One region of the Enterobacter sp. PL_is379 genome, then DNA from elsewhere that is predicted to be linked to it. Evidence: predicted binding sites of a transcription regulator. Region 1 holds the regulator's gene; the other holds the start of a gene.
What was found. Region 1 encodes LexA, which represses DNA repair genes until DNA is damaged. Its sites were predicted from a motif close to TNCTGTATGTACATACAGNA; they were not measured.
Positions count from the first base shown of each region.

Region 2: a site for LexA is predicted at 5,789-5,808, ahead of metR (HTH-type transcriptional regulator MetR). Genes of this name have one in related genera too.

Region 1 covers NZ_JBVPGT010000019.1:63,732-72,624, reverse strand. The annotation lists gene gntU (gluconate transporter) at 1-178, shown strand, start outside; gene plsB (glycerol-3-phosphate 1-O-acyltransferase PlsB) at 283-2,703, opposite strand; gene AC0TOY_RS02315 (diacylglycerol kinase) at 2,858-3,226, shown strand; gene lexA (transcriptional repressor LexA) at 3,335-3,943, shown strand; gene dinF (MATE family efflux transporter DinF) at 4,007-5,344, shown strand; gene AC0TOY_RS02300 (CsbD family protein) at 5,466-5,675, shown strand; gene zur (zinc uptake transcriptional repressor Zur) at 5,723-6,235, opposite strand; gene AC0TOY_RS02290 (cupin domain-containing protein) at 6,351-6,839, shown strand; gene AC0TOY_RS02285 (conjugal transfer protein TraF) at 7,012-8,322, shown strand; gene dusA (tRNA dihydrouridine(20/20a) synthase DusA) at 8,405-8,893, shown strand, end outside.
Region 2 covers NZ_JBVPGT010000017.1:53,692-62,584, forward strand. The annotation lists gene recQ (ATP-dependent DNA helicase RecQ) at 1-701, shown strand, start outside; gene rhtC (threonine export protein RhtC) at 763-1,383, shown strand; gene rhtB (homoserine/homoserine lactone efflux protein) at 1,380-2,000, opposite strand; gene pldB (lysophospholipase L2) at 2,110-3,102, shown strand; gene yigL (sugar/pyridoxal phosphate phosphatase YigL) at 3,134-3,934, shown strand; gene AC0TOY_RS01415 (carboxylate/amino acid/amine transporter) at 4,017-4,916, shown strand; gene metR (HTH-type transcriptional regulator MetR) at 4,804-5,757, opposite strand; gene metE (5-methyltetrahydropteroyltriglutamate--homocysteine S-methyltransferase) at 5,873-8,134, shown strand; gene AC0TOY_RS01430 (glycoside hydrolase family 1 protein) at 8,183-8,893, opposite strand, start outside.

The DNA.
Region 1 (8,893 bases):
CTGTATCGCGGGCGGTTCGATTGTGGTCTCTCACGTTAACGACGCGGGCTTCTGGCTGTTCGGTAAATTTACCGGTGCCACCGAAGCGCAAACCCTGAAAACCTGGACGCTGATGGAAACCATCCTCGGTACGACGGGGGCAATTGTCGGGATGATTGCCTTTACGCTGCTCAGCTGAGGGCGGTGATTTAACAAGGCAAAAAATAAGGCCCGGTAGCGTCAGCGCTTACCGGGCCTTTTTATTATCCAGGGCGTCAGGCCGGGCCATAACCCGGCATTGCGTTACTCGCCCTGTGTGGCGCTCTCAATCGTCAAACGCACGTCCGAGGTAATCAGCTCTGCCAGCATCTGGTATACCTTCAGCGTCTCTTCCGGCTCTGCATCACCCGTATCGCTGATGAAGCCTTCATCGCGCAGCGTCAGGACCAGGGAACTGAAGACCGCTTTGTCGAAGAATTCAGGGGCGTTAATGCCGTGCAGAACGGACAGGCGCTGGGCCAGCGTCCGGCTCTCTTTCTCCAGCGTACCGCGGTTGATAGACGGGTTCGCGCTCAGCAGCCAGAACGTGATGGCGTAGCGCTGCAGCGTTTCGCGCGCACCGGCCGCCAGCAGCTGCAGGGTGCGGGAGCGTGACGGGTTGATGTGCAGCTCGTCGTTCGTGACGGTGATCAGCCCCTGACGACGTAATTCTTCCGTCAGTTTATCCAGCTCGCCCGCCAGCTCATCCTTGCTCCAGCGCAGGAAAAGCTCCGCTTTCAGCATCGGATAGAGCGTCTCAACGTGACGCAAGAGTTCCTGACGCGAAATACGGCGATGCTGGGTGATGATAGCCGCCATGAGCGACGGCAGCATCAGCATATGGGTGATGTTGTTTCGGTAGTAGGTCATCAGCACTGCCTGCTCGCGCGGCAGAATGATGATGTCGCCGATCGTGTCCTTTTCGACTTCAAACTTGTTCATCTGCAGCGCGTGATCGATAAGCTCACTGGCGGTCGCAGAAGGCACGGTTGAATCAACGGAATACGGCACGTTGCGCATCATATCCAGATAGCAATCCAGCTGCTCCGTGAGCTGTTCACGGGTCAGCGAGCGCTGACGCGAAGCCAGAAGCGCCGTACAGCACAGGTTCATGGCGTTAGCCGCACCGGCGTTGTTAATGCGCACCATCAGCTCGGACGCGATGCCGTTGACCGTTGGCGTCAGCCAGGCTGGACGAATCGCTTCGATAGGATCGATGGACTCGCGCCACTCGGGAACGTGATGGTTCAGGTACGTCATCAACGGCATCGGTTCGCCGAAGTTCACGTAGCCCTGACCGAGATTACGCAGCTTGCTCAGGCCGCGCAGCATCTGCGGCAGGCTCTCTTTCTCTTTGGTTGCACCACGCAGCTCTTTCGCGTACGTGCCCACTTCCATCACGTGCTCGTAGCCGATGTAGATAGGCACCAGCGTGATTGGACGGGTTCCTCCGCGCAGCATCGCCTGAATGGTCATCGACAGCGTGCCGGTTTTCGGATCGAGAAGACGTCCGGTACGGGAACGACCGCCCTCCACGAAGTACTCCACGGAATAGCCGCGGCTGAACAGTTCGCCCAGATACTCGCGGAACACGGTGGAGTAGAGCTTGTTGCCCTTGAAGGTACGACGGATAAAGAATGCGCCCAGGCGACGGAAAATCGGACCTGCTGGCCAGAAATTCAGGTTGATACCGGCTGCAATGTGCGGTGGTACCAGCCCCTGATGATAGAGCACGTAGGAAAGAAGCAGGTAGTCCATATGGCTGCGGTGGCAGGGAACATAGACAATCTCATGGCCATCATGCGCCAACTGACGTACACGCTCGGCGTTATGAACGTTGATGCCCTGGTAGAGACGGTTCCAGGTAAAGCCGAGAATACGATCGGACAGGCGAATCATCTCGTAAGAGAAGTTCGCTGCAATCTCTTCCATCAGCGCAATGGCGTTCTGCTGGGCTTTCTCATGCGATATTTTCTTGCTGCGCGCTTCGTCTTCGACGGCGCGGGCAATCGCTTTGGAGGCCAGCAGCTTGTTGAACAGATCCTGACGCGCCGGGAGACGCGGCCCAACGGCAGCAAGGCGCTGGCGGGCGAAGTGCATACGCGCCACGCGCGCCAGTTTTTGCGCGATGATCTTGTCGGTGCCGTGTTCGTCCGCCATGCGACGCAGCGAAACGGAAGGGGAGAAACGCACAAAGCTGTCGCGCCCCAGCCAGGAGACCGCAAAGAACTTCTGGATGCCGTTAAGCATGCGCAGCGGCGGGTTCTCTTCACCTTTTTCACGGCCCGGACGACGACCAAACATCACCGATACCGGCACCATCTGCACATCCAGATCGGGGTTGCTGCGGTGCAGGTCGAGATAGTCATGGAACAGCTTGATGGACTCTTCTTTTGGCGTGTAGTAGGTAAACACGCGCGGTCCACCGTGAATGAACACATAGCGCGGCAGCAGCGTCCCGTCAACTTCCAGCGGTTCAAGCGGGTCAGGTAAGTCATGCGCCAGACACTGGGCGCGAAGCGTCAGTAAGTCTGCCTTCGAGTTATAAGGCAAAACGTACATAATAGGACGTGACGTATCGAGCCCCAATTCCAGCGCGGGTTCTGCTGGGATAGACTTGCTTTTTACCAGGATGCTTAATGGTAAATTAAGTAATTTGTAGTAAATTCGTGGCCAGCCGGACATAAACGATGTAAAGCCTCTGGTTAATAATGCAATTGCGGCGCAAGGATAACAGAAAGCGCGCAAAATTTCTGTTGTTACCCGTCATACTTCAGGCTGTAGCGAAACGCGCTACAGTTCCTGTTACTGACGCTTTTTTTCATAAAAGGTTCTTTTAATGGCCAATAATACCACTGGGTTAACACGTATCATCAAAGCCGCCGGCTATTCATGGAAAGGTTTCCGTGCCGCGTGGATCAACGAAGCCGCCTTTCGCCAGGAGGGCGTCGCCGCTATCATCGCGGTGATCGTCGCCTGTTACCTTGATGTTGATGCTATTACCCGCGTACTTCTTATCGGTTCCGTGCTTCTGGTGATGATAGTGGAAATTCTTAATAGCGCTATTGAGGCCGTGGTTGATCGCATTGGTTCAGATTTCCATGAACTTTCTGGCCGTGCAAAAGACATGGGCTCTGCTGCCGTGTTGCTGGCGATTATCACTGCCGCTATCACCTGGGTCACGCTGCTTTGGTCACATTTCCGATGAGCCTCGAGGAATAATTAAGTCCCTGGTTTTTTGTGCAGTTTTTGGTTCCAAAATCGCCTTTGACTGTATATACTCACAGCATAACTGTATATACACCCAGGGGGCGGAATGAAAGCGTTAACGACCAGGCAGCAAGAGGTGTTTGATCTCATCCGGGATCATATCGGCCAGACGGGTATGCCACCCACGCGTGCGGAAATCGCGCAGCGTCTGGGCTTCCGTTCTCCGAATGCTGCCGAAGAACACCTGAAAGCGCTGGCGCGTAAGGGCGTGATTGAGATTGTTTCGGGCGCGTCACGTGGTATCCGCCTGCTGGTGGAAGAAGAGACGGGCATTCCGCTGGTGGGGCGTGTTGCTGCCGGTGAGCCTTTACTGGCACAGCAGCATATTGAAGGCCATTACCAGGTCGATCCAGCCATGTTCAAACCGAGCGCTGATTTCCTGCTGCGCGTCAGCGGTATGTCGATGAAAGACATCGGTATTCTTGACGGCGATCTGCTTGCGGTGCACAAAACGCAGGATGTGCGTAACGGCCAGGTGGTGGTCGCGCGCATTGACGACGAAGTGACCGTCAAGCGTCTGAAAAAACAGGGGAACACCGTTCAGCTACTGCCTGAAAACAACGAGTTCTCCCCGATTGTGGTCGATCTGCGCGAACACAACTTCTCTATCGAAGGACTGGCGGTTGGGGTCATTCGCAACGGCGAATGGCTGTAACCTCTTCCTGACAGGCTATGGTGCCGCTGTAGCCTGCTTCATTCTCCACACCCGGTATTTTTCATGTCACTGCTGACGGCATCCGATAAGGCATTGTGGCGTCTTGCTCTGCCGATGATTTTCTCCAATATTACCGTACCCCTGCTGGGTCTGGTCGATACTGCCGTTATTGGCCATCTTGATTCGCCTGTTTATCTTGGCGGCGTGGCGATTGGTGCGACGGCAACCAGCTTCCTGTTTATGCTGCTGCTCTTTTTGCGCATGAGCACCACCGGCCTTACCGCACAGGCGTATGGCGCGAAAGATCCGCTGCGTCTGGCGCGCGCGCTGGTCCAGCCGCTGATCCTCGCGCTTGGCGCGGGTGCGTTAATCGTTTTATTGCGTGCGCCCCTGATCGACCTTGCGCTCCATGTTGTTGGCGGCAGCGAGGCGGTATTAGAGCAGGCGCGACGTTTCCTTGAAATCCGCTGGCTCAGCGCGCCCGCGTCACTGGCTAACCTGGTTCTGCTGGGGTGGCTATTGGGCGTGCAGTACGCCCGTGCACCCGTGATTTTGCTGGTGGTGGGTAACCTGCTCAATATCGTTTTGGATGTCTGGCTGGTCATGGGTCTGCATATGAACGTGCAGGGCGCGGCGCTGGCGACGGCGATTGCCGAGTACGGAACCTTTATCATTGGCCTGTGGATGGTCTGGCGCGTGCTGGCGATGCGCGGCATCTCCCTGGCGCTGCTCAAAACCGCATGGCGCGGCAATATCCGTAAGCTGCTGGCGCTTAACCGAGACATCATGCTGCGCTCGCTGCTGCTTCAGCTCTGCTTCGGAGCGCTGACGGTCTTCGGGGCTCGACTGGGGCCAGAAATCGTTGCGGTCAACGCGGTATTGATGACGCTACTGACCTTTACCGCCTACGCGCTGGACGGTTTTGCCTATGCGGTAGAAGCGCATTCCGGGCAGGCGTACGGTGCGCGCGAAAGCGGGCAGCTTCGGGACGTCTGGCGGGCAGCCTGCCGTCAGTCGGGACTGGTGGCGCTGGCGTTTGGCCTGGTTTACGCCTGCTTTGGTGAGCAGATCGTTGCATTGCTTACGTCTCTTCCTGCGCTGCGCGAGCTGGCGAGCCACTATCTCATCTGGCAAGTCGTCTTACCGGTGGTTGGCGTCTGGTGTTATCTGCTGGACGGCATGTTTATTGGTGCGACGCGCGGAGCGGAAATGCGCAACAGCATGGCTGTCGCGGCTGCAGGGTTTGGTCTGACGCTGCTGACGCTCCCCTGGCTGGGTAATCACGGTTTGTGGCTGGCCCTGGCCGTTTTCCTCTCGCTGCGAGGGTTGTCGCTGGCGTTTATCTGGCACCGCCACTGGCAAAACAATACCTGGTTCTCTTCACGTCACGATATATCGTGACGGTTAAAGATTCCGAATATGAAACCAACTGCCGAATCCTTAACTACAATAATTATCACGTCCAGCAGAAAAGAACGTAACGGACGTTACGACCCGACGCTTAACTTAAGAGGACACGATGATGAATAAAGACGAAATCGGCGGCAACTGGAAGCAGTTCAAAGGTAAAGCGAAAGAAAAGTGGGGTAAGCTGACGGATGACGATATGACCGTCATTGAAGGTAAACGCGATCAGCTTGTCGGTAAAATTCAGGAACGTTACGGCTACGCGAAAGATCAGGCGGAAAACGAAGTCAAAGACTGGGAAACCCGTAACGACTACCGCTGGTAACGTTGAATAACCCACAGGGCGGCTCTAAGCCGCCTTTTCTTTTGCCGTTAACGCGGCTTTTTCTTCACAAGAATTGAGTGGTCGTGCTGGCACGCGTCCTGATGACGACAGGCTTCCACCTCCACGCACGCGGAACAGAGCCCGTGCGCCTCAATCACGTTATGACGCAGGGCAAACCCCATTTTCGCTGCCAGCGTATGCATAATGTCTTCCACGCCTTCCGCAGCCTCTTCTTTCACCACGCCGCAGCGGTCACAGATAAACATCGCCGATGTGTGGGTGGGCTGATCGAACAGATGGCACAGCACATAGCTGTTGGTGGATTCCACCTTGTGCACGAACCCTTGTTCAAGCAGGAAATCCAGGGCGCGATAAACCGTTGGCGGCTTTGCCTGCGGCTCGCTTTCGCGGAGAAGATCGAGCAGATCGTAGGCGCTGATGGCACCCTGCTGCAGGCTCATCAGACGTAATACTTCAAGGCGCTGCGGAGTCAGGCGCACATTGCGTTGCGCGCACAGCTTTTCGGCCTGCGCTAACAGCTCTTTTGTGGACTTATCCATGTAGCACCCCGGATGTTATAGGACGGAAAACCCCCACTTTATCATGTTCTGGTAAAAACACCGAGATCCGCCAGTCTGTGCTATACCTGACCCATTACAAACCGGGAAATAAACAATGAAAAAACCTGACTGTATTCGGCACTGGCGCGACGTAGAAGGTGCGGATGATTCGACCTATCCAGATAGCGATGAGCTTTTTTCTATCGGCGCCCCGTTGGCTCGTAAGCTTGGGCTCAGGCGCATTGGTATCCATCATGAGCGTTTGCCGCCCGGGCGCAGAACGTCCTATCCGCATGCTGAAAGCGATGAAGAAGAGTTCATTTATGTGCTCGAAGGTTATCCAGAAGCGTGGATAAATGGCTATCTATGGAAACTTGAACCTGGCGACAGCGTGGGATTTCCTGCCGGAACCGGTATCTGCCACACATTTATCAACAACACGGAGGAAGAGGTGCGGTTGCTGGTCGTAGGCGAGGCCAACAAGAAGCACAATCGCATCTACTATCCACTCAACCCCGTGTATGCCGCTACCCGTGAGGATCGCTGGGTAGACCACCCACCCCAGTTTTTTGGACCGCATGATGGAAAACCTGGGAAAAAATAATTTCCTCATCTATAAATATTGAGGGCCGTCACAAAATATAACAGGCCGTAAGGGAGTTTTACTTAGGGACAGAAATAGCGGGTCTTTTACTACTTATTCACAGCAATAGTTCGTTCCTGTTTGGGTGATAACAGACAGGGGTTATTTCATAACAGACTATAACGGGCATACTGTGAAAAAAAATTTTAAATTTTCGGTGGTTAGCATTGCTGTCTCCTTGTTTATGGCAAATCAGGCGGGAGCAGCCAATACCTGGACAGAATCACGGAGTGACGCCATGGGCGGGACGGGCGTTGCCTCCGGGAGCTATGGCAGTGGGGCGTTAATTAACCCGGCGCTGCTGGCAAAGGCAAAACCAGACGATGATGTGACGGTCATCTTGCCAGCCGTTGGGGTGCAGGTGACGGATGAAGACAATCTTCAGGACGAGATTGATACCATCAACGACAAAATTAATCACTACAAGGACGTGGTTGATGACCTCACGCCAAGGGAGATTATCACTAATCCGTTAGGTTCCATTAATCAATTCCAGGACGCGGCCAAAGATCTCGCCGATGAGCTGGACTATCTCAAAGGCAAAACCGCACGCGCGACGGCAGGAGCAGGGCTTGCGGTGAGTATCCCTAACGATGTGCTTTCCGTGGCCTTTATGGCGAAAGGCTATGCTCATGGCCGGGTTAGCTCGTCTATCGATCAGCAAGATATTGATTATCTGCGCGGTATTCAAAGAAGCAAAGTGGTGGCTGCCGGTGTTGCCCTGGACGCTGCGCTGAACGGCACGGATCAGATCACTAAAAACCTCAACTCAACAGCGTCTGGCCGGGCGGCGATTGTGTCTGACTACGGCGTTGCCGTTGCCCGTCAGTTTGACCTCGGCGGCGTCCCGGTTTCCGTAGGCGTGACGCCAAAACTGCAAAAAACCTGGGTCTATAACTACACCACCTCAATCTACGATTACGACAGTAACAAGTGGAACGACAGCCGCTACCGCACAGACGATACGGGCTTTAACGTCGATGCCGGTATTGCGGCTGATTTCGGCGAGAACTGGACGGTCGGCGTGAGTGGCCAAAACCTGATGTCGCGCGATATCGACACCAAAGATATCCGTATCCGCAACGGGCGGACGGGAGAAGTGGTGAGCTATAAAGATACCTACCAGATCCGTCCGCTGGTGACCGCCGGAGCCGCCTGGCACAACGATCTGGTGACGCTGACCGCCGATGGCGATTTGACGGAAACCAAAGGATTTAAGAGCGAAGATACGTCGCAGTATGTTGGCGTGGGTGCCGAGGTGACGCCGCTCAGCTGGCTGGCGGTGCGTGCGGGTTATCGCGCGGACGTGAAGGGTAACGACAGCAATGTCTTTACCGGCGGTGTCGGTTTCGCGCCGTTCAGTACCGTTCATGTCGACCTGATGGGCCTGTACGGTGAAGACGAAACCTGGGGTGCAGGGGCTCAACTGAGCATGACGTTCTAAAGTCCACCGGAGGCGCTGCGCCTCCGGCTTTTCTTTGTGCTATAGTAGCGCCCCTTTTCCACCAGATGCTTAAAACTTCGCCATGTCGTCAGAATCACAGACCGCTTTCCCTGCACACCGTTTCTCCATTGCGCCGATGCTCGATTGGACGGACAGACACTGCCGCTATTTCCTGCGCCAGCTCTCCCGCCATACGCTGCTGTACACCGAAATGGTGACTACGGGCGCAATCATCCACGGGAAGGGCGATTACCTGGCCTATAGCGAAGAAGAGCATCCGGTTGCCCTGCAGCTGGGCGGCAGCGATCCGGCCGCGCTGGCGCAGTGCGCGAAGCTGGCGGAAGCGCGCGGCTACGACGAGATCAACCTGAACGTTGGCTGTCCGTCCGACCGCGTGCAAAACGGCATGTTCGGTGCCTGCCTGATGGGGAATGCCCAGCTTGTGGCGGACTGTATTAAGGCGATGCGTGACGTCGTTTCCATTCCGGTGACGGTCAAAACCCGTATCGGCATTGACGACCAGGACAGCTACGAATTCCTGTGCGACTTCATCAATACGGTCTCCGGAAAG
Region 2 (8,893 bases), on a different contig from region 1:
CGCAAACCTGCCGCCGTCTGGTGCTGCTCAACTACTTTGGTGAAGGGCGCCAGGAGCCTTGCGGCAACTGCGATATCTGCCTGGATCCGCCGAAACAGTACGATGGTCTGATGGACGCGCGTAAGGCGCTCTCGACCATTTACCGCGTGAACCAGCGCTTCGGGATGGGCTACGTGGTGGAAGTGCTGCGCGGTGCCAACAACCAGCGTATCCGCGATATGGGCCACGACAAGCTGCCTGTCTACGGTATTGGCAAGGACCAGAGCCACGAGCACTGGGTGAGCATCATTCGCCAGCTGATCCATCTCGGCTTTGCCACGCAGAATATTGCCCAGCACTCCGCGCTTCAGCTCACGGAGGCCGCGCGTCCGGTGCTGCGCGGTGACGTTGAACTCAAGCTCGCCGTGCCGCGCGTCATCGCCCTGAAGCCGCGGGTGATGCAGAAATCCTACGGCGGCAACTACGACCGCAAGCTTTTCGCCAAACTGCGCAAGCTGCGTAAGGCCATCGCCGACGAAGAGAACATCCCGCCTTACGTGGTGTTCAACGACGCGACGCTCATCGAGATGGCCGAGCAGATGCCGCTCAGCGCCAGCGAGATGCTCAGCGTCAACGGCGTGGGGACGCGCAAGCTGGAGCGCTTTGGTAAAGAGTTTATGGCGCTCATCCGCTCTCACGCCGATGGTGATGATGAGGAGTAGTCAGCCGGGCGAAAAAGTGCCAGGATGATGACTCACTGAATTATTTCCCCGCGAGTTAATTATGTTGATGCTATTTCTCACCGTGGCGTTAGTGCACATCGTTGCGCTGATGAGCCCGGGACCGGACTTTTTCTTCGTGTCACAAACGGCCGTCAGTCGCTCCCGCAAAGAGGCGATGATGGGCGTGCTCGGTATCACCATGGGCGTTATGGTCTGGGCGGCCGTTGCGCTGCTCGGTCTGAACCTGATTCTGGCGAAAATGGCCTGGCTGCATAACATCATTATGGTCGGCGGCGGGCTGTACCTGTGCTGGATGGGCTACCAGATGCTGCGCGGGGCGCTGAAGAAAGAGCAGAAAAAACCGGAAGAGCCCAAGGTGGAGCTGGCAACGGGCGGCCGCAGCTTTGTAAAAGGGCTGCTGACCAATCTGGCGAACCCAAAAGCGATTATCTATTTCGGCTCGGTGTTCTCGCTGTTTGTCGGCGATAGCGTCGGTGCGGGCGCACGCTGGGGCATCTTCCTGCTGATCGTTGTTGAAACCTTTGCCTGGTTTACCATCGTGGCCAGCCTGTTCGCCTTACCGGCGATGCGCCGCGGCTACCAGCGTATCGCGAAGTGGATTGATGGCTTCGCCGGCGCGCTGTTCGCCGGCTTCGGCATTCATCTCATCATTTCTCGCTAAGCATGACGCGCTGACGCAAGCAGCGCGCCAACCAGCATAAACAGCGAGCCAAAGACTTTATTCAGGGCCTTCATCTGCTTAGGCCCTTTAATCCACGCCGCAATCCGCTGCGCCAGCGTCGCGTAACCAATCATCACGATGATATCGACAATAATGGTGGTCGCGCCCAGCACCACGTACTGCATCACCTGGGGCTGATGCGGCACGATAAACTGCGGGAACAGCGCGGCGAGGAACACGATGCTCTTCGGGTTGGTCAGGTTGACGAACACCGCGCGCTTAAACAGATGGCCGCGGTTTTGCGTCTGCGCGAGCGTATTCAGGTTGATGGAGCCTGCCGCGCGCCACTGCTGGATGCCGAGCCAAATCAGATACGCCGCCCCGGCCCATTTCAGCACCTCAAAGGCCAGTACCGAGCGGGAGAACAGGGTCCCCAGACCAATCCCAACCAGCACGATATGAATGCCCAGCCCGGTTTGCAAACCGGCAATTGACGCTGCCGCACCGCGATAGCCGTGGTTGATGGAGGTGGTCATGGTGTTAATGGCACCCGAGCCCGGTGAAAGGCTAAGGATGATGGATGTCAGCAGGTAAGCGAACCACCACTCGAAGGTCATTTGAAACTCCCGAATCGTCTGTTTTTATGCCACAATACGCTATTGTTGAGTCATTTTGTGACCGGTTACGAAAAAACGATATTCCTTGGCTTAGGTGAGTAGAAACCCGATGTTTCAGCAGAAAAAGGACTGGGAAACACGAGAAAACGCATTTGCTGCTTTCTCCATGGGGCCGCTGACCGATTTCTGGCGCCAGCGTGAGGAAGATGAGTTTACGGGCGTCGGTGATATACCGGTACGCTTTGTGCGTTTTCACGATAAGAAAAATGACCGGGTCATCGTGGTCTGCCCCGGGCGTATCGAGAGCTATATCAAATACGCCGAACTGGCCTATGACCTGTTCCATCTGGGCTTCGATGTGTTGATTATTGATCACCGCGGGCAGGGGCTTTCTGGCCGCCTGCTATCGGATACGCATCGCGGCCACGTGGATAACTTCAGCGATTACGTCGACGATCTTGCCGCGTTCTGGCAGCAGGAGGTCGAGCCCGGCCCCTGGCGGAAGCGCTATATTCTGGCGCACTCGATGGGCGGTGCGATTTCAACGCTGTTTTTACAGCGCCACGCTCACCAGTGCGACGCCATTGCGCTCACCGCGCCGATGTATGGCATCGTCATGCGTTTTCCTGACTGGATGGTGCGTCATATTCTTGACTGGGCTGAGGGCCATCAGCGCATTCGGGAAGGCTATGCCATCGGGACGGGACGCTGGCGGGCACTGCCGTTTGCGATGAACGTTCTGACCCACAGTCGCCAGCGGTATCGTCGTAACCTGCGTTTTTATGCCGATGAACCGCGCCTGCGCGTGGGGGGCCCGACCTACCACTGGGTGCGGGAAGGTATCCTTGCCGGTGAGCAGGTTCTGGCGGGTGTCGGCAATGACGATACACCAACACTCCTGATTCAGGCGGAAGAAGAGCGTGTGGTGGATAACCGCATGCATGACCGCTATTGTGAACTGCGCGCGGCCGCCGGTCACCCTTGTGAAGGGGGAAAACCGCTGGTCATTAACGGCGCGTACCATGAGATCCTTTTTGAAAAGGACGCTATGCGCTCAGTCGCGCTCAACGCCATTGTTGAATTTTTCAACAGGCATAATTGATTATTGTTTTCCACCAGAGGTTGAAATCCCTATGTACCAGGTTGTTGCATCTGATTTAGATGGCACGCTGCTTTCCCCTGACCACACCCTGTCGCCTTACGCGAAAGAGACCCTAAAGCTGCTGACGGCACGGGGCGTGAACTTTGTGTTTGCCACCGGCCGCCACCACGTCGACGTGGGGCAGATCCGCGATAATCTTGAGATCAAATCGTACATGATCACCTCCAACGGTGCGCGCGTGCATGATACCGACGGCAACCTGATCTTCACCCACAACCTGGATCGCGATATTGCCGCCGATCTGTTTGGCGTGGTGCACAATAATCCGGCTATCGTCACCAACGTTTATCGTGACGACGACTGGTTCATGAACCGCCACCGCCCGGATGAAATGCGTTTCTTCAAAGAAGCGGTATTTAACTACTCCCTGTACGAGCCGGGCCTTCTTGAGCCGGAGGGGATCAGTAAGGTGTTCTTCACCTGCGACAGCCATGAAGAACTGCTCCCGCTGGAGCAGGCAATCAACGCCCGCTGGGGCGATCGCGTCAATGTGAGCTTCTCAACCCTGACCTGTCTGGAAGTGATGGCGGGTGGCGTCTCCAAAGGCCACGCGCTGGAAGCCGTCGCGAAACGTCTGGGCTTCGAGCTGAAAGACTGTATCGCCTTTGGTGACGGCATGAACGATGCCGAAATGCTGTCGATGGCAGGCAAGGGCTGCATTATGGAGAATGCGCACCAGCGTCTGAAAGATTTGCACCCGGAGCTGGAAGTGATCGGCACCAACGCAGACAATGCGGTACCGAAATACCTGCGCAAACTGTTCCTTGAATAATCTTCATTTGGTTGTTTATTGCTCAGATGTCAACTAAAGAGTTCGCTACAATGCCTCTCCTTCTTTCTGAGAGACAAGCATTGTGGCGCTACTCATTATCACCACTATCCTGTGGGCCTTCTCCTTTAGCCTGATTGGCGAATACCTTGCCGGTTCAGTCGACAGCTACTTCTCGGTGCTGATGCGCGTAGGGCTGGCGGCGCTGGTGTTCCTGCCGTTTCTGCGCACGCGCGGACAGTCGCTGAAAACGATTGTGCTGTACATGCTGGTGGGGGCGATGCAGCTCGGCATCATGTACCTGTTCAGCTTCCGGGCTTACGTCTATCTGTCCGTCTCGGAATTCCTGCTCTTTACCGTGCTGACGCCGCTCTACATCACGCTGATTTACGATCTGCTGAGTAAACGCCGTCTGCGCTGGGGATACCTGCTGAGCGCGGCGCTGGCGGTGATCGGCGCGGCGATTATTCGCTACGACAAAGTGAGCGATCACTTCTGGACCGGGCTGATGTTCGTCCAGCTCGCCAATATCAGTTTCGCCATTGGCATGGTGGGCTACAAACGCCTGATGGAAACCCGTCCGATGCCGCAGCATAACGCGTTCGCCTGGTTCTACATGGGGGCCGCGATGGTCGCGGTGGCGGCGTGGTTTATGCTCGGTAACCCGCAAAAGCTGCCGACTACCCCCGTGCAGTGGGGCGTGCTGATCTGGCTGGGCGTCGTGGCTTCCGGGTTGGGGTACTTCATGTGGAATTACGGCGCGACGCAGGTCGACGCCGGTACGCTGGGGATCATGAACAACGTGCATGTCCCGGCTGGGTTGTTGGTCAACCTTGCCATCTGGCAGCAACAGCCGCACTGGCCGAGCTTCCTTATTGGGGGAGCGGTGATCCTGGCTTCGCTGTGGGTCCATCGCCGCTGGGTCGCTCCGCGCTCCGCACAAACGGAAGATGGTCGCACGCGTGGTTCCGCGCTGAGCGAATAAACGCCTCCGTAATCGGCTGACGCTGCTCGCCATCGCGCACGGCGGCGTACAGCCGGCTCCACAGTCCTTCACCCAGGGTTTTGGTCACCACCAGACCCTGGCGTTCAAAGCTCTCTACCACCCAGTGCGGCAGCGCCGCGATACCCATTCTGGCCGCCACCATCTGAATCAACAGCAGGGTGTTATCCACGCTTTTCAGCTGCGGACTGATGCCCGCGGGCTGCAGGAAGTGTCGCCAGATATCCAGACGACTGCGCTGAACCGGGTAAATCAGCAGCGTTTCCGTCGCCAGGTCTTCCGGCGTGATGCGCGTTTTGGCCGCCAGCGGATGATCCGGCGCCAGTACCAGGCGTACTTCATAATCAAACATCGGCGAATAGTGCAGGCCGCTGCGCGGCAGAATATCGGACGTCATCACCAGATCCAGCTCGCCCTGCTGCAGCGAGGGCTGCGGGTCGAACGTTACGCCGGATTTGAAGTCCATCTCCACCTGCGGCCATTTCTGGCGGAAGTTCTCAAGCGCGGGGGTCAGCCACTGAATACAGCTATGGCACTCAATGGCGATACGCAGCGTGGTCTGCTGCGGTTCGTTACACGCCTGGAGCGCGCTGGCGATCTGCGGCAGGACCTGATTCGCCAGCTGCAACAGGATCTCGCCCTGGGGCGTAAAGCGCAGCGGCTGGCTCTTGCGCACAAAAAGACGGAAGCCGAGGCGTTGTTCCAGATCGCTGAACTGGTGAGAAAGGGCGGACTGGGTCTGGTGCAGCGTGGCCGCCGCCGCCGCGAGCGAGCCGCAGTTCCGCAACGCTTGTAGCGTTTTCAGGTGTTTTATCTCGATCATGAAAGTCCTTCACTTCGGCATGAACATTTTGCGCTTGAGGAATATACAGTACCTGCCAATTATAGATGTGTAAACATCTGGACGTCTAAATAACGAATTTCACAAGGGGCACACCATGACAATCCGCAATCACACACTCGGTTTCCCTCGCGTTGGCCTGCGTCGCGAGCTGAAAAAAGCGCAAGAAAGCTACTGGGCGGGTAACGCCACCCGTGAAGAACTGCTGGCGGTGGGACGCGAGCTGCGCGCCCGTCACTGGGATCAGCAAAAACAGGCGGGGATTGACCTGCTGCCGGTGGGTGATTTCGCCTGGTACGACCATGTTCTGACGACCAGCCTGCTGCTTGGCAACGTGCCGGCTCGTCATCAGAACAAAGATGGATCGGTAGATATCGATACTCTGTTCCGCATCGGCCGTGGCCGTGCGCCAACGGGTGAGCCAGCGGCAGCGGCGGAAATGACTAAATGGTTTAACACTAACTATCACTATATGGTGCCGGAGTTCGTAAAGGGTCAGCAGTTCAGGCTGACCTGGACGCAGCTTCTGGATGAAGTGGACGAAGCGCTGGCGCTGGGTCATCAGGTGAAGCCCGTATTGCTGGGGCCAGTCACCTACCTGTGGCTGGGCAAAGTAAAAGGCGAGCAATTTGACCGACTCAGCCTGCTGAAGGATATTCTGCCGGTCTATAAACAGGTGCTGATTGAGCTGGGCAAGCGCGGCATTCAGTGGGTGCAAATCGACGAGCCGGCGCTGGTGCTCGAACTGCCCAAAGTTTGGCTTGATGCTTTCAAACCGGCGTACGACGCGCTGGCGGGGCAGGTGAAGCTGCTGCTGACCACCTATTTTGAGGGCGTTACGCCGAACCTGAACACCATTACCGCGCTGCCGGTTCAGGGCCTGCACGTTGACCTGGTTCACGGCAAAGACGATGTCGCGGAACTGCACAAGCGACTGCCCGCAGACTGGCTGCTCTCCGCGGGTCTGGTTAACGGTCGTAACGTCTGGCGCGCCGATCTGACCGAGAAATACGCACAGATTAAGGACATCGTCGGCAAACGTGAGCTGTGGGTGGCCTCGTCCTGCTCCCTGCTGCACTGCCCGATCGATTTGAGCGTGGAAACCCGTCTTGATGCCGAGGTGAAAAGCTGGTTTGCCTTCGCCCTGCAAAAATGTGAAGAGCTGACGTTGCTGCGCGATGCGCTGAACAGCGGCGACACGGCGGCGATCAGCGCATGGAGCGCGCCGATCCAGGCACGTCGTCACTCGGCGCGCGTGCATAACCCGGCGGTGGAAAAACGCCTGGCGGCCATCACCGCCCAGGACAGCCAGCGTCAGAGCCCATATGAGGTACGCGCCGAAGCGCAGCGTGCCCGCTTCAACCTGCCTGCGTGGCCGACCACCACCATCGGTTCTTTCCCACAAACCACCGAAATCCGTGGCCTGCGTCTGGACTTCAAAAAGGGTAACCTGGATGCGAATCACTACCGCACCGGTATCGCCGAACACATCAAGCAGGCGATTATCGAGCAGGAGCGACTGGGGCTGGACGTGCTGGTGCACGGTGAGGCCGAGCGTAACGACATGGTGGAGTACTTCGGTGAGCATCTCGACGGCTTCGTGTTTACCCAGAACGGCTGGGTGCAGAGCTATGGCTCCCGCTGCGTGAAACCACCGGTGGTTATCGGTGACGTCAGCCGCCCGGAAGCGATCACCGTGGAATGGGCGAAATACGCGCAGTCCCTCACGGACAAGCCGGTGAAAGGCATGCTCACTGGTCCGGTGACCATTCTTTGCTGGTCCTTCCCGCGTGAAGACGTGACCCGTGAAACCATCGCCAAACAGATTGCCCTGGCACTGCGTGATGAAGTGGCGGATCTGGAAGCAGCAGGCATTGGTATTATTCAGATTGACGAACCGGCCCTGCGCGAAGGTCTGCCGCTGCGCCGCAGCGACTGGGATGCCTACCTGCAGTGGGGCGTGGAGGCGTTCCGCATCAACGCCGCGGTGGCGAAGGACGACACGCAGATCCACACCCACATGTGTTACTGCGAATTCAACGACATCATGGATTCGATTGCCGCGCTGGACGCCGACGTGATCACCATTGAGACGTCGCGCTCAGACATGGAGCTGCTGGAGTCGTTCGAAGAGTTCGAGTACCCGAACGAAATCGGGCCGGGCGTGTACGACATTCACTCCCCGAACGTGCCGAGCGTGGAGTGGATTGAAGCCCTGCTGAAAAAAGCGGCCCAGCGCATTCCGGCTGAGCGCCTGTGGGTGAATCCGGACTGCGGCCTGAAAACCCGCGGCTGGCCGGAAACCCGCGCCGCGCTGGCGAACATGGTGAAGGCAGCACAGAATTTGCGTCAGGCATAATTGTGACGCGTGATGGCCGGGCGTCTGCCCGGCCTGGAATGCGCATGCTTAGCGCAGATCTGCGCCGTTGCTGGCAATCACTTTTTGGTACCACCAGAAGGAGTCTTTTTTCAGCCGTTTCAACGTACCGTTGCCTTCATCGTCCTGATCGACATAGATAAAACCGTAGCGTTTGGACATCTGCGAGGTGCCCGCACTAATGATGTCGATACAGCCCCACGTGGTGAACCCCATCACCTCCACGCCTTCATTAATCGCGGCCAGCGTTTGCGCGAAATGCGCGCGGAAATAGTCGATTCGATAGCTATCGTGGATCTTGCCGTTTTCGACCACATCCTTCGCGCCCAGACCGTTTTCAACGATAAACAGCGGCTTCTGGTAACGGTCATACAGCTCCAGCAGCGAGATTTTCAACCCAAGCGGATCAATCTGCCATCCCCATTCGGACGCAGGCAGATACGGGTTTTTCACACCGAGAACGGTATTCCCGGGAATGCGTTCGGCGTCAGGCTGCGTGGATTCGGTCATCGACATGTAATAGCTGAAGGAGACGAAATCGACGGTATGCGCCTTTAAAATACGCCGATCGTCAGGGTGCATTTCAATATGGATATTTCGTCGTTCCAGATCGCGCAGGATCAGCGGGGGATAGTCGCCAAATACCTGCACGTCGGCATAAAAATAGTTTTCCAGGTTTTTCTTCAGCGTGGCTTCAACGTCTTCCGGACGGCAGCTGTGCGGATAGGTCGTCAGTTTCGT